One region of the Leuconostoc suionicum genome, then DNA from elsewhere that is predicted to be linked to it. Evidence: riboswitches for the same ligand, from Rfam matches in the RefSeq annotation. Region 1 holds a riboswitch; the other holds the start of a gene.
What was found. Region 1 has a riboswitch for lysine ahead of alr (alanine racemase). Riboswitches for the same ligand answer to the same signal wherever they lie in the genome.
Positions count from the first base shown of each region.

Region 2: it holds a riboswitch for lysine, as region 1 does, so the genes downstream of both, lysA (diaminopimelate decarboxylase) here and alr (alanine racemase) in region 1, are expected to answer to the same signal.

Region 1 is NZ_CP015247.1:1,889,042-1,896,571, forward strand. It holds gene A6B45_RS09480 (ABC transporter ATP-binding protein) at 1-713, opposite strand, end outside; gene A6B45_RS09485 (YdcF family protein) at 802-1,809, opposite strand; gene A6B45_RS09490 (aspartate-semialdehyde dehydrogenase) at 1,897-2,991, opposite strand; gene alr (alanine racemase) at 3,001-4,113, opposite strand; lysine riboswitch at 4,211-4,379, opposite strand; gene A6B45_RS09500 (NAD(P)H-hydrate epimerase) at 4,505-5,170, shown strand; gene A6B45_RS09505 (Rrf2 family transcriptional regulator) at 5,235-5,705, opposite strand; gene A6B45_RS09510 (YhgE/Pip domain-containing protein) at 5,759-7,530, opposite strand, start outside.
Region 2 is NZ_CP015247.1:623,580-631,109, forward strand. It holds gene A6B45_RS03260 (amino acid permease) at 79-1,452, shown strand; gene A6B45_RS03265 (VTT domain-containing protein) at 1,575-2,249, shown strand; gene A6B45_RS03270 (transcriptional regulator) at 2,287-2,832, shown strand; gene A6B45_RS03275 (fructosamine kinase family protein) at 3,016-3,858, shown strand; lysine riboswitch at 3,945-4,113, shown strand; gene lysA (diaminopimelate decarboxylase) at 4,197-5,489, shown strand; gene dapD (2,3,4,5-tetrahydropyridine-2,6-dicarboxylate N-acetyltransferase) at 5,491-6,192, shown strand; gene A6B45_RS03290 (N-acetyldiaminopimelate deacetylase) at 6,192-7,346, shown strand; gene dapA (4-hydroxy-tetrahydrodipicolinate synthase) at 7,349-7,530, shown strand, end outside.

The DNA.
Region 1 (7,530 bases):
GCTACCTTTTTATTGATTTGAATCGTTTTTTGTATTTCCTCATCAAAAGCATCAACGTCTTGTTTTTCTTGCCCCAATGTTTTAATAGCTTTAATTCCAGCTATCGATTCTTGAGACTTGTTTGATAATCGTGAAAAAGCTTCTTGAGATGATGTAAATGCACGTCGCATTTTAGGTGATAAATACCAAACTCCGGCCGCCAATAGTGGTAAAGGTAAAACACCAATCAACGTCAAACGCCAATCAACCACAAGGATCATTGAAATAACTGTGAAAATAATAATAACAATCGAATCAACTAGCATCAATACACCACCAGATGCCACTCTCTGCACTGCTGACAAATCGTTCGTCGCATGTGCCATTAAATCCCCCGTACGTCGACGCTGATAAAATGTAGTATCCATTTTCAAATAGTGATCAAACAATTGCTGCCGTAATGTTTTTTCTAATAGCGCCGAACCTTGGAAAATATGTGTAATCCACGTATAACGAAATATGTACATCAACACAGAAAAAAGCAAAATACTACCAGCATAGAAAAATAGCTGATGCATCGTCATTTGTCGGGACACTATCACATCAGTGAAACGACCGATTAACGCCGGGGACACCATTTGTGATATTTCTGTCAGAAACAAAAAAGTGAGCCCCAACATATATAGTCGTTTGTGCTCCTTAAAGAACCACATTAATTTTCCAAAAATAGTCATAAGATTCTCCCAGACAGTATAAATCTCCACAATTCATTAAAGCTATCTAAATAATATACCATATTTAAAAAGATTTTTTATATTTTATTCATATAAAATTAATTAAAACTACTATCGTACTGCTAACAAACCACACAGCACCATATATAATGTGCTGTTTTGGATTTAGGTTCATCACACCAGCAAACTCTCGCAAAAACGCTATGCCACGGTACGGAAACTGCGTGTAACCTCCTCGACCTTGCGCATTAATTCCTTGTTTTTTTGCGAGTAAAACACCACGAAAAACATGATACTCGCTTGTATAAAATGTGAATGAACTGTTAGTTAATTCAGCACTATTCCTCAAATTTTCATATGTATTTTTAGAACGGTCTTCTAATATTGTCTTCTCATAGGGAACATTTAGTCTTTTTACAGCAAAGTTTCTCATTGCTTCTGCCTCAGAAATTAATTCATCTTTCCCTTGACCACCCGAAAAAATGATTGTTGGATACTCTGACATTTTGATTGCATCTTTAACAGCTGCCTGAATACGATTACCAACAATGCGACCAACGTATTGTCCATCAACTAACCCACCGCCTAAGACAACAATCGGACCATCGATTGGTCGTTTAACCACCAATCCATACAACATACTACTGATACTAAACTGTAAAAATTGCCATAGAACGTATATTGACAACCAGGGGATAACAACAAGAATAGGGTTTAAAGATATTGAAAACCCATCATTCAGAAGCCAAATGCCAATATCAGCAATAGCATACACAAGCAACACTAGCGGGAAAACTAACTGATTTAGGCTGTGTTGCCATTTACGCCAACTTTGAAAACTGTGATAGGCTAGTGTAATCACCAAAAATAGACCCGCAATATTACCCCACTTAACGAACATCTTAGCTTCATTAATTATATGAACAACGGATATACTTGGAAACTGAATCACCTGCAGACCAATGAATAAAAAAATCACAATGATTAACACATAAAATCCTAGTCGTAAACTTGCTAGGTTGATCCTGATTTGATGCCAAAGTAGCCAAGAAAAAATACTTATGGCTAAAGTTAAAATTGTTAGAATTGCTATCATAAAGCTATTGTAACACGTTACTTTTACACACAGTTGTGCCATCGCTTTTGGAGATATAAAAAGAGCGCTGAACGCTCTTAAAACAATTTATGCTGTGATAAACTTATTTGCTGCGCCTTCTGGGACTCTAACTAAGTCTAAGTCAACAAGACGTTCTGCAATTTGCACTGTATTCCAAGCAGCACCCTTAAGCAAGTTATCTGAGACAACCCACATATGGAAACTATCATCATTTTCCAAATCGGGACGCACACGGCCGACGAATGTTTCGCGTTTTCCTTCGGCATTAATTGGTTGTGGGTACAACTGTTCCTTTGGATTGTCTTCCAAAACAACACCTGGAGCCTCACTCAGAATCGCTTGAAGATCAGCGGCTGTTGCTCCCGAGCCGGCATCCGTTTCAAAATAAACGGTCTCGCCATGACCAATAGGAACAGGTACACGGACCGCAGTTGCTGTCACTTTGACTGCTTTAGAATTTTTATCACCGAACATAATTTTTTTAGTCTCATGAATCATCTTCCATTCTTCATGAGTGTAACCGTCTTCTTCGAAAACATCTATTTGTGGCAGCAAATTATAAGCTAGGGGATAATGATGTTTAGCACTTTTAACCGGCAAAATCTCAGCATGCATTTCTTTACCCGCATTGTGGGCATCGGTTTCTGAAACTAGCTCTTGCCATGCAGATTGTCCCGCACCAGAAGCAGCTTGATAGGTTGAAACGATAACACGTGTCAAACCATATTTGGCTTTAATGGGCGCTAGAGCAACAACCATTTGAATCGTTGAACAGTTAGGGTTGGCAATAATTCCTTGGTGTTGTTTCAAATCTGCTTCATTAACTTCAGGAACAATTAACGGGACATCATCATTCATTCGCCATTGGCTTGAATTATCAACAACCACAGCGCCTCGTTTCACAGCTTCGGGTGCAAATCGAGCTGAAACTGAACCACCACCGCTAGCCAAAACTAAGTCAACCCCATCAAAACTTTCTGGAGTTGCTTCCTCAACAACCACGTCTGTACCCTTAAATTGCAGTGTCTTACCTGCTGAACGTGAGGAAGCAAGCAATTTTATATTCTTCACAGGAATCGTTGATTGCTCTAATTGTTCAATAAGTCGTGTGCCCACAGCACCTGTTGCGCCAAGGATGGCAACACTATATTCTCTAGTCATTATCTTCTCCTAATCTACTAAAATACGATGTATTCTATCTTGTAGTCCTGTTGTAATTTCCCACGGTGCCAAACCTGCAAACTGTGCAACGTCCTCTATCGTGTTCTCTAAGTCTCCATCTTGACCAATAAAGGTTACCGTTGTACCTTCTGGGTATTCACGAGGCAAACGTATCATTAACTGATCCATTGCTACTTGCCCTACAATAGGGGCGTATTGACCGTCAATAATAACCCTGAACCCCATTAATTTGCGTAGCCAACCATCCCCATAACCGATAGGAACAGTGCCTATCCACTCGTTTTGAGTTGTCGTGTATTTATGTGAATAACTAATGCCTTCACCAGCAGGTAAGCGTTTAACAAAATTCACCTCACTACGAAGGGCCATGACGGGTTTCAGGTTGCGTCCATCCGCTAGTTCACCACGAGAGGGCTCAATTCCATAAACCACCGTTCCTACGCGGACAACCTCATGGGGAACTTCTTCTGCGTGATACATTGCAGCCCCCGAATTAGCAACATGATAGTACTTCGGTTTTGGCAAGTCATCCGTCAATTGATGCCAACGTGTTAATTGCTTTTGGAAGTACCGGGTATCTGATGAATCAGATTCGGCAAAGTGCGTCGATAGTCCAACATATTCAAACTTATCAGCATGATCCAAAACAAACTGTATCGCTTTCGCTAAAGTGTCACGATCTCTAAACCCGATTCTGCCCATGCCAGTATCGATACCTAGTGTAATAGGTAATCGTTGTTCACCAGTTAACTGCTGTTCTGCTTTCTCTAGCCAGTCCAATGAAACAACAGTTGCCATAATATGCTGGACAGCCATTAGTTCAACATACTTTACCTGTGAAATACCTAAAATTAAAATTGGTGCAGTGATGCGCTCGTGTCGTAGTGCAATAGCTTCATCAAGAACAGCTACGCCTAAGCCATAAATACCTCCTGCCACAGCAGCTTGAGCCATAGGAATCAAACCAAATCCATAGGCATTTGACTTAACGGTCAAAAAAACTTTGTCTGCACCCGATACATTTTTAACGGTCATTATATTATGTTCAACAGCGCTCTTTGAAACTTCAAGACGTGTTGGACGTGTTATTGCCTCTACCATATGTTAGCCCATTCACAGATATCTATGAATGCATACCTCCTCTATTAAAAAATCCACAGCGCACAAGTAGCAGCCATGGATCCCAATTAATTGCAATCTATAACATAGCACCCCGCTTACGCGACAGTCCAACGATTTTTCACCGATTGGCCCAGCTACTTGGTGTCACAGCACCAACGCTTCGGCTACATCCCCTTTAACCTGTTTCATTGTGCCTGTAAGCACTCCGCAAGCGACTAATGTCAGCAGCAACCTCTATGATTCTTAAATTGTTATTATTGTATTCTAATTTTTTTTATTTGTCAAATTCAATATTTTTACGCTTGTTTGATTGATAAGACTGCTAAATCACCGTATAATAAGTTTAATAACTTATGAAATGATGGGAACTATGACGCGACTTGTTACAGCTTCAGAAATGCAGCAAATAGATAATTACACGATTGAGACTATTGGTATGCCACAGGATGTATTAATTGAACGGGCCGCAATGGCAGTACTTGATGTCATCGGTGCTGGTAGATTCGATTTAAGTCATGTCTTGGTACTAGCTGGTCTTGGTAATAATGGTGCTGACGGCGTAGCAATCGCTCGTCTCTTGTACGCTCAAGGCGTAAATGTCTCATTACAATTTGTCGGAAACGTTAGCCGTGCGAAAGACAGTGTGAAACGGCAACTGGCAATCATCGAAAAGCATGGCTTAGTTCGTTCTGAAAAAAGCGACTTTAATGAGGCAACATTAATTATTGATGCGATATTTGGGGTTGGATTGAACAACGTTCTACCTGAAGGCTTACAAAAAATGATTAAAGCGGCCAACCACATTGATAAACCTGTTATTGCTGTTGATGTTCCCACTGGTATTGATGCAACAACGGGAGAGGTACGTGGCGCTGCTCTGAAAGCTCATACTACAGTCACTTTTGGCTTCACAAAGGTTGGCTTAACGCAACAAAATGGTTGTTATCTTTCTGGAAATGTTATTTTAAAAGATGTCGGAATGCTTGTTCCAGATGATTTTGAATTCAGTTTACAAGAGGCGCTACCGGTTGCATAAAATATAGTACTTCACAATATAAAAACAGTTTATTAATGCCTGGTTAGCATTAATAAACTGTTTTTTAGTCAATATGTGTGACTTCACGCCAATCAACAATTTCTTCGCCTTCTTTGGCAAACAATAATAAATCAGCAATTGATGTACGTTTTAACCGTTTCTTAAAATCTTTTTCTGCTTCATAGACAATAGATAGAACTTCTTTTGTTCCTTCAGCAACAGCAGTTTTGGCAGGAAATACGCGATCTGCCAATTGGGTAGAATGAATAAAGCTATCTTCTCCTTCAATCGCCTCATAAACATCCAATAGCGTAATATCATTGGTTTTACGAGCCAACTTAAAACCACCTTCCTTACTAGCAATCGCTTTTACTAAATTTGCAACAACTAATTTACGCATTGTTTTTTTTAAGTATGATTCAGAGACTTCTAAATGCTCACTTAAAACATGACTTTTAACAGGTAAGCCATCTTTTTGTAAAGCTAACATAACCAAGACGACCAAACTTTGTTCAACTGCACTAGACATTTTCATTTATTTTTCCAACTTCATTTCTTTATGTACGCAGTCTGCCGACTGCTTTTAAATTAATGCTTAAAAGTTAACTGATTATGGTTTAATTTCATTTGGTACACAAACCATGTTAGTACCATTGATATCACCCCTAATGATAACAATACAGTTAAGTCTGATGCAACACTACCACCTATAGAAATTGTTTCGCGGAAGGCATGGACAGAGTAACTCATTGGCATCCATGGATGAATCGCCTCAAAAAAGCTGTTTGACAACTCGATCGGATAAGATCCCGCACTAGCACTCAGTTGTAATACCATCAAAACCAGCATAATTCCTGACCCTAGTTTACCAATTAGCACATTAAACAAGACAACAAACTGGTTGAACCCAAAGGATGCTGCTAAGGCTACAACAAATGTCATCGCTGGCCGCTGCGCCTCCATGCCATCCACTAAGAAGAGTAAACCAGTCATAATCAGTGCTTGTCCAATAAAGACCGGCGCATTAATTAACTGCTTGTTAGCCCACCATGTGAAACCATTTTTTGGCTTTTTAGAAACCGTCATGAAATCAAATATGGTCGTAAATGTGATCATACCAACAAATAGACCAACAGACATCATATATGGCGCCATTCCAGTTCCGTTGTTAGGAACCTTTGATAAATTAGATGATTTTTGCTTGACTGGCTGTGATAATGCTACCACATTTGATTTCTTATTGTGTATAGCTGACAATTTCACAGCACCATCAGCTAATTTATTCGCTAAAGTGGTTGCGCCAGTGCCTGCCTGCTGTAAAGCCGCACTAGCTTGATTTTCACCAGTAAGTAACTGTGTCGTACCATCATTTAATTGCGAAACACTACTATTAAGCGTATCGTTTTTGGCAGCTAACTGTCCAAGCCCTGTGGTTAATTGTGATGACCCTTGCGCTAGCTGTTGGGCGCCCGGTACTGCTTGGTTAGCTATTCCTTGGCTGACAGTAGTTAAACTATCATTTAGTGTTTTAATGGCTGTTTGCGCACCTTGAGTAGCAACAGATCCTTGTTGACCGAGCTTCTGTAATTCTGGAATTTCTGCCTGCAATGCTTGTAATTGTGGCAGCATAGCCTTTAATGTGGTCAATTGACTCTGAATTGTAGTGGCTGCTGTAGCACTTGATTGCACATTTTCACCTAAATCACTTAATGCCGCTTGATATTTAGCAGCAACCGTAGGATTTTCTTGTAAAAATTTTTGGAAATCAGCATCTTGAGCTAATGCCTTAAAAGCAGCTGCATCCTTCCCAGCACCAGTTAATCCAGCTGACAGCTTTTCGGACGCTTCGTTAAGCTTTGTCGAATCAACAGTTACCGTTGGTGACTCAACCTTACTTAGTTTTTGTAAGCCCTGTGTGAGTTGCGTCAATCCTGTATCAAGCTGTTTTAAATCAGCCGCGTTGGCACTTTGCTTTGTATTAATCTCGTCAGAAACCTTTTGGAGCTGTGTGGCAAGTTGTTGAGCACCTGAAGTTAGCTGTTGGGCACCAGTATTAGCAGACGACACGCCATTTGTATACTGTGACAAGCCCGTTGCCAACTGTGAAGTACCGGTTTGGAGCTGTGTTGTGCCATCTTGCAATTTTTTAGTACCATCTTGCAATTGTGATAACCCACTCCCAAGTTGTGTGGCACCTTTAGACCCTGATTGAAAACCTTTTGTCGAAGAAGCTGTTGCATTTAAAATTGTTTTATTATAAACGCTTTGCAGTGATTTTGAAACATTTGCCTGTACTTTATCAGCAGCCGAAGCCGTTAATTTTTCAGCAATGAATCCTTGCCCAGTATTATGCGCAACTT
Region 2 (7,530 bases), 760 kb from region 1:
AGGTATATTTGTACAAAGCAAAGCACCCGGAGACTATCGAAGGGTGCTTTGCAGTAGGAAAGGAAAATTTTTAATATTATGTCCGATTCAAAAGGCGACAGTAATCTCCCAAAACGAGGTTTACAAAATCGACACGTTCAGTTAATAGCCATTGGGGGTACGATTGGTACTGGTCTATTTATGGGAGCTGGTAACTCAATCCATTATGCCGGACCATCCATTCTATTGGTTTATTTAGTTATTGGAATGTTTATGTTTGTTGTAATGCGTGCTATAGGTGAACTACTTTATGCTGATCCGAGTCAACATACATTTATCACATTCATTACTAAGTTTCTGGGCAATCGTGCAGGGTTCTTTGCCCGATGGTCGTACTGGTTAACAGTCGTATTTATGGGAATGGCTGAACTAACCGCTGTCGCAAAGTATATCCAATTTTGGCTGCCAAGCCTCCCAAGTTGGTTAATCCAGATAGTGATGTTAATTTTATTGACATGCGTAAATCTGATTGCCGTAGCTCTTTATGGTGAAACTGAGTTTTGGTTTGCTATGATTAAAATCGTTGCAATTTTAGCTTTGATTGTTACCGGAATTATTATGGCTGTAACAGGATTTAAAACACCGGTAGGAACAGTTGCATTTAGTAATGTTTGGAATCATTTTGAATTTTTCCCTAATGGTGTTGGTAATTTTATTAATGCCTTTCAAATGGTTATGTTTGCCTTTGTCGGTATGGAATTTATCGGAATGACAACAGCAGAAACAGAAAATCCACGTTCAGTATTGCCTAAAGCAATTAATCAAATACCTTGGCGAATTTTATTCTTTTATCTTGGTGCATTGTTTATTATTATGACAATTTATCCATGGCAAAAAATCCCTGCAAATCAAAGCCCATTTGTTATGGTATTTGAACTAGCAGGTGTTAAGTGGGCCGCTGCATTAATTAATTTTGTTGTATTGACGAGTGCTGCATCAGCCTTGAATTCAGTTTTGTTTAGTGCAAGTCGTAATTTTTACGCACTATCATTTCAGTCAAAGGCTAAATTTTTACAACCATTTAGAAAAATATCTAAAACTCAATTACCAATCAATGCTGTATTGTTAACATCAGTGATGGTTGCTTTCTCTGCATTGATTTCAGTTATACCTTCAATTACAAACGCATTCAGTTTTGTAACAAGTGCTTCAACTGATTTATTTTTAATGATTTATGTGTTGATTTTGATGGCATATATGAAATATCGTAAATCAGATAGTTACATGCCTGATGGGTTTCTTGTCATAGCTCCTAAAACATTAGTGCCATTGGCAATTCTGTTTTTCAGTTTTGTATTTGTTACGCTCTTCTTTAATCCAGAATCTCGTCTACCAGCAATTGGTGCTACTATTTGGATGGTCGTGTTTGGCTATATTTCAATGAGACAACCAAAACAGGCGTTAAATAAGTAAGTTACTGTAATTTTTCTGGTTAGAAGGCAGTTAGAATCGCAATAGATATGAAAAGTTATATTTTAATATGACAGGCTTACATGTGTGGTAAAATATTACTATTCGTACTTTAGGGGAATTTTATGTCATTTCTAATTGATTTTATTTTGCACATTGATGTCCATATTGGTAATCTTGTGCAGGCGTTCGGTTTATGGACGTATTTGATTTTATTTGCGGTAATTTTCATTGAAACCGGTAGTGTGATTATGCCGTTTCTACCTGGAGATTCACTGTTGTTTGCTGCAGGAGCTGTTGCTGCTACGCCTGCTGGGCTAAATGCCGGACTTAATCATTGGGTATTTATGATTGTATTCTTCTTAGCAGCTGTTATTGGTGACTCAGTCAATTTTTGGATTGGTCGTACAGGTGGTTATAAAATTTTGCATCACCGTTTCTTTGGCCGTTTCATTAAAGAACAACATATCAAAGAAGCTGAGGCTTTCTTTGAAAAGCGTGGTGCTGCGGCAATAATCATTGGGCGATATATGCCAATTGTCCGCACATTTGTACCGTTTGTGGCTGGCATCAGCCAATTTTCATACAAGCATTTCTTACGTAATAGTTTGATTGCTGCGTTCTCTTGGAGCTTAATTGCAACCGGTGCTGGTTATATGTTCGGAAATATTCCATTTGTTAAAGCACATTTTTCTGTAATTATTTTGGGTATTGCGTTGGTAACATTAATGCCAACGATCATTGGTGTCGTTCGTTCAGCGATGATTGCAAAAAAACAGAAAAAAATGATGTCGAAATAACCGCCATTCATGGCGGTTTTTCTGTATAATTATAACTATGAATAACTTAAAAAAACTACAAGAATTAACTAAAATTTCAACATTAGAGATTGCTGAAGCACTAGATGTTGAAGTTGAAACTGTTGAAGCATGGCAAAACGAAGAAAAAGTACCTAGTGTGAGTGATTTTGAGGCATTAAGTGGTATCTTCTCTTCTCAATTGGATGCTCAAGGAATCGACTCTCAATCCAGTAAGCATCCAATCCACATTCGTTTATCTGTGGATTATCTATTGAATCTAGGAATAACACTTTCAGATTGGATTACTTTAAAGTGGGCCTTTGAAGGGCAGTGGAACAATGATCAGTTAGCCGTCGGATTTTTTTCTAATAATCAATTGGTGCGTGTTGTTAAAAGTGAAAACGAATTTTCGGATGCTTTTGCAGGCTATCTTATTTTACAAACTGAAGGTGAGTTTGAACCATATATTGATGAATTTGATAATGATAAGGAATACGATTGGCGGTTATTACGTTTGAGCGATGAAAAATTTGTGGATGTAACTAACGATTTAATTGCGTCCGATTTGCCGGTCATCAGCTAATGATAGAGAAGTACACAAAGTAGTGACGTTTGTATAATATTATGATACACTACAATTAAATGGTAATACTTGCGAGACAATTGAATAAATTTGTCGATAATAAGGGTATTATTTTGTCAAAAACACAGTTTTCGTAATGAAAATTGTGTTTTTTTGTTCCGATAATAAATTTTGGAGGCTAATATGGACTTAGGTAACGATTTTGTTACTCGTTTGGGACTTGAAAAACCACACGACTTAGAAAAGGTACGTGGTGGCGACATTAACGAGGCGTTTTCAATCTATTCGAACAAACAGCGCTATTTTTTAAAGATTCAACAAAATGCTCAAGCAAGTTTCTTTGATCATGAGGTTGCTGGTTTAAAGGCTTTGGGGGAGGTGGTGACGGTGCCTGCCATTTTAGCACAGGGACAGTTACAAGGACACGCCTACTTAATATTGTCGTGGATTAATCAAGGAAATGGGTCACAACAAGAATTAGCAAAGTCTCTGGTTAAAATTCACCAAGTTACAGCACCAAAGTTTGGATTTGATAGTGATAATTTAGTAGATTTTGTGCCTAAAAATAATACTTGGCAATCTTCTTGGGCTGAATTTTTTGTGAAACAACGCTTGGATCCGCTAATGGCACAAGCGAAAAAAAATAATTTTTGGCTGACCCAACGTGGTGATCACTATAATAATTTACGAGAAACGATATTAAATGATAATCACGCGCAAACAGTTCAACCATCATTATTGCATGGTGATTTTTGGGCAGGAAACTTTATGTTTAACGATCAAGGTAAACCTGTATTTATTGATCCTAACGTGTTCTATGGTGATCGAGAATATGATTTGGCGATTTCAAGAGTGTTTGCCGGCTTTAGCCCGTCATTTTATGATCAATATATGCAAGAATGGCCATTGGACGTTGGCTGGCAAAAACGTGAAAGATGGTATGAGTTCTATTACATACTGATGCACTTTACACGCTTTGGCGATATTTATGCACCGCGAATGAACAAATTATTAACGTCTTTTTAAAAACACATGATTGCTAGCAAAGAATTAGACGGAAACACCTTGACATTCATTAGTGATTCAGTCATAATAGTGACAGAATAAAAATTATTTCACATAGAGGTCGCGATTGACAATACACTTACCGGAGTTGCTGTAGCAATTGATGGTAAGCTTAGGGGATATCGCCGAAATCAAGGTTGTCTACAAATAACCTTGATTGGGCTAATAGTTAAGAGCTATTAGACTGTCGCAGAGATGCGGTGAGCTATGGAAACTGTCAAAAATGCTAACAATGCCCTTTGATAAGTCCGTTTTGCGAACCTATCAAAGGGTTTTTTTGTGTAATTTAAGGGGAAATGATGACGTATCCAACAAATGAAAAGCAACATCTGACGGTTGATGGTGTTGATACAATCGAACTGGCAAAGACATATGGCACGCCGTTAGCAGTTTATGATGTAACACTTATTCGTAAGACAATGAGGGCGTTCAAGCGCATCTTTGAACAAGAAAACGTCCCATATGTAGTAAGTTATGCTGGCAAAGCTTTTGCTACTAAAGCAATATATCAAGTGGCAGCTCAAGAAAATATTCACGCTGATGTCGTGTCTGGTGGGGAATTATACACAGCAATTAAAGCTGATTTTCCAACTCAGCATCTTAGTTTTAATGGTAATAATAAGAGTTATGATGAACTCGTGATGGCCGTTGAAAATGGTGTGGGAACAATTATTGTTGATAATTTTCTTGAGTTACAACTACTGTCAGAAATTACGGCGGAAAAAAATGTTATTCAAGATATTTTACTACGTATTTCACCAGGAATTTCAGCTCATACTCATGAATTTATTAGTACTGGTCAACAAGATAGTAAATTCGGCTTTGATTTACAAACGGGCCAAGCGAAACAGGCCTATGATATTGCAATAAAAGATAACCATCTTCATTTGCGTGGCTTACATGCGCATATTGGATCTCAAATATTTGATGTGACTGGATTTGAGAAAAATGCAGCACTATTAGCAGACACTGCTTACTCATGGGGATGGCAACCAGAAGTCATTAATACTGGCGGTGGATTTGGTATTCGTTATACCGATGAGGATCAACCTTTGCCAGAAAGCGATTTTGCTGATGCTATTATCCGTGTTTTGAAAGAAAAGGCTACACAGTACAATTGGGCAATGCCAGAAATATGGATTGAACCTGGTCGTTCGATTGTCGGGCCAGCCGGACAAACCCTATATACAGTTGGATCGCGTAAGGATATTCCAGGGATTAGAAATTACTTGGCTGTAGATGGTGGTATGGGAGATAACATTCGTCCAGCACTTTATCAGGCAAATTACGAAGCGGTTTTAGCCAATCAACCAAATGCTAAAAGTGAAGAGATTGTGCGAATTGCTGGTAAATATTGTGAGTCTGGTGATGTATTGGTTTGGCAGGAAGAATTGCCGGCGACAAAGCCGGGTGATATTTTATCTGTACTTGCAACAGGCGCGTACGGTTACGCAATGGCTTCAAATTATAACCGAAATCCACGACCGGCCGTTGTCTTCGTGGAAAATGGTCAACATCAAGTCGTTGTTGAACGTGAAACTTTTGAACATATGATCAGTTTAGATCAGGATTATACTCTAGGAGATAAATAACATGGCTGAAAACGAAGCACAAAAATTAATTAACTTCATTGCAAATGCAAAAAAAATTACCCCAGTAAAGGTTACATATAAAGGTACATTGGCAACTAACGTTCCAGATACTGTGCAACAATTTGGAAATGAGTCATTTGGACAATTAATTGGCGACTGGTCTGAAATTGAATCGTTAATTAAGAACCTACCATCAGAGGATGTGTTTATTGAAAATGATTCACGTAATTCAGCCGTTCCTTTACTTGATAAAAAAGAAGTTAATGCTCGAATTGAACCAGGCGCCATTATTCGCGATCAAGTTGAAATTGGTGACAATGCTGTGATTATGTTGGGCGCAGTGATTAATATCGGTGCAGAGATTGGTGCTAACACAATGATTGATATGGGTGCCGTACTTGGTGGTCGTGCCATCGTTGGTGAAAATTCTCATATTGGTGCTGGCGCGGTATTAGCTGGTGTGATTGAGCCAGCATCTGCTCAACCTGTTCGCATTGGTAATAACGTTCTAGTTGGCGCCAATGCCGTTGTTATTGAAGGCGTACAGGTCGGTGATGGCGCAGTAGTTGCGGCTGGAGCAATCGTCACAAAGGATGTACCAGCGAATACAGTAGTTGCGGGTGTTCCTGCAAAAGTCATTAAGGAGATTGATTCGAAGACGCAACAAAAGACTGCGTTAATTGACGCATTGAGAGGCTTATGATGCCAGTTAGTGAAGAAGATTTAAAAACCTATCGGCGTGATTTACATAAAATTCCAGAACTTGCTTTAGCGGAATTTAAAACTCATCGTTATTTGCTAGAAAAAATTCAATCTTGGCAAACTAATTTTATGACAATACGTCAAGTAGAAAAATTACCTACTGCATTGCTCGTGAAATTTTCTGGGACTGACCCAATTCGGACGATAGGATATCGTGCTGATATTGATGCGCTGCCAGTGACAGAAGATACTGGCTTGCCATTTGAATCAACACATAAAGGTGTTATGCATGCATGTGGTCATGATGTTCACATGTCCTTAGCTTTGGGATTGGTTCAGTATTTTAGCGAGCATCAACCTAAAGACAATTTAATTATCTTTTTCCAACCAGCTGAAGAGTCAAAAAGTGGTGGCAAATTAGCTGTTGATTTGGGAATCTTTGAAGGTGACTGGCATCCTGATGAATTTTACGGTATTCATGATCAGCCTAATTTACCTGCTGGAACATTGAGTACATTAGCGGGCACCTTATTTGCCGGAACAGCCGAGCTCGAAATTGACATCTATGGGCAAGGTGGTCATGCGGCTTATCCCCACTTAGGTAAGGATCCAATTGTCATTTCGGCTGAATTAATTATGTTGTTACAAACTGTTGTATCGCGTGACGTTGATCCAATAGAAGGTGGTGTAGTGAGTCTTGGAATGATTAGCGGCGGCTTTACAAATAATGTTATTCCAGACACGGTACATCTTGCCGGAACAGTTCGTAGCATGACTAAAGATGGATTGGATAAAATGACAACACGAATTCGACAAATAGTTGAAGGTGTGGCGTTGGCAAATGATGTCAAGATTAATGTTCGCCTTGAAACAGGAAGTTATTTGCCTGTTGAAAACAATCCCAAATTAGCTAACAATTTACTGAGTTTCATGGAACAGCGTCAAGACATTGCTTTTGAAGAAGCAAAACCTGCGATGACAGGTGAGGATTTTGGTTACATATTGCAACATATTCCTGGTGTCATGCTTTGGCTGGGTGTTAATGACAATCATTCACTGCACAGTGCCAAGTTAAACATCGATGAAGCAGCTTTGTTGCCAGGATTTAATGCTTTGAAAGATTTTATTGAGTGGCGAATGTCACAAGGAGAATAATCATGTACGAAGGAATTAATTTAATTACGGCGATTATTACGCCATTTACAGTAAACGATGAGATTGATTATGAGTCATTAGAGAAATTAATTGAACACCTGTTAAATCATGGTTCGCAAGGATTTGTGATTGCAGGAACAACGGGTGAATCTCCAACGTTGTCTTTTGAAGAAAAAGTTGAGTT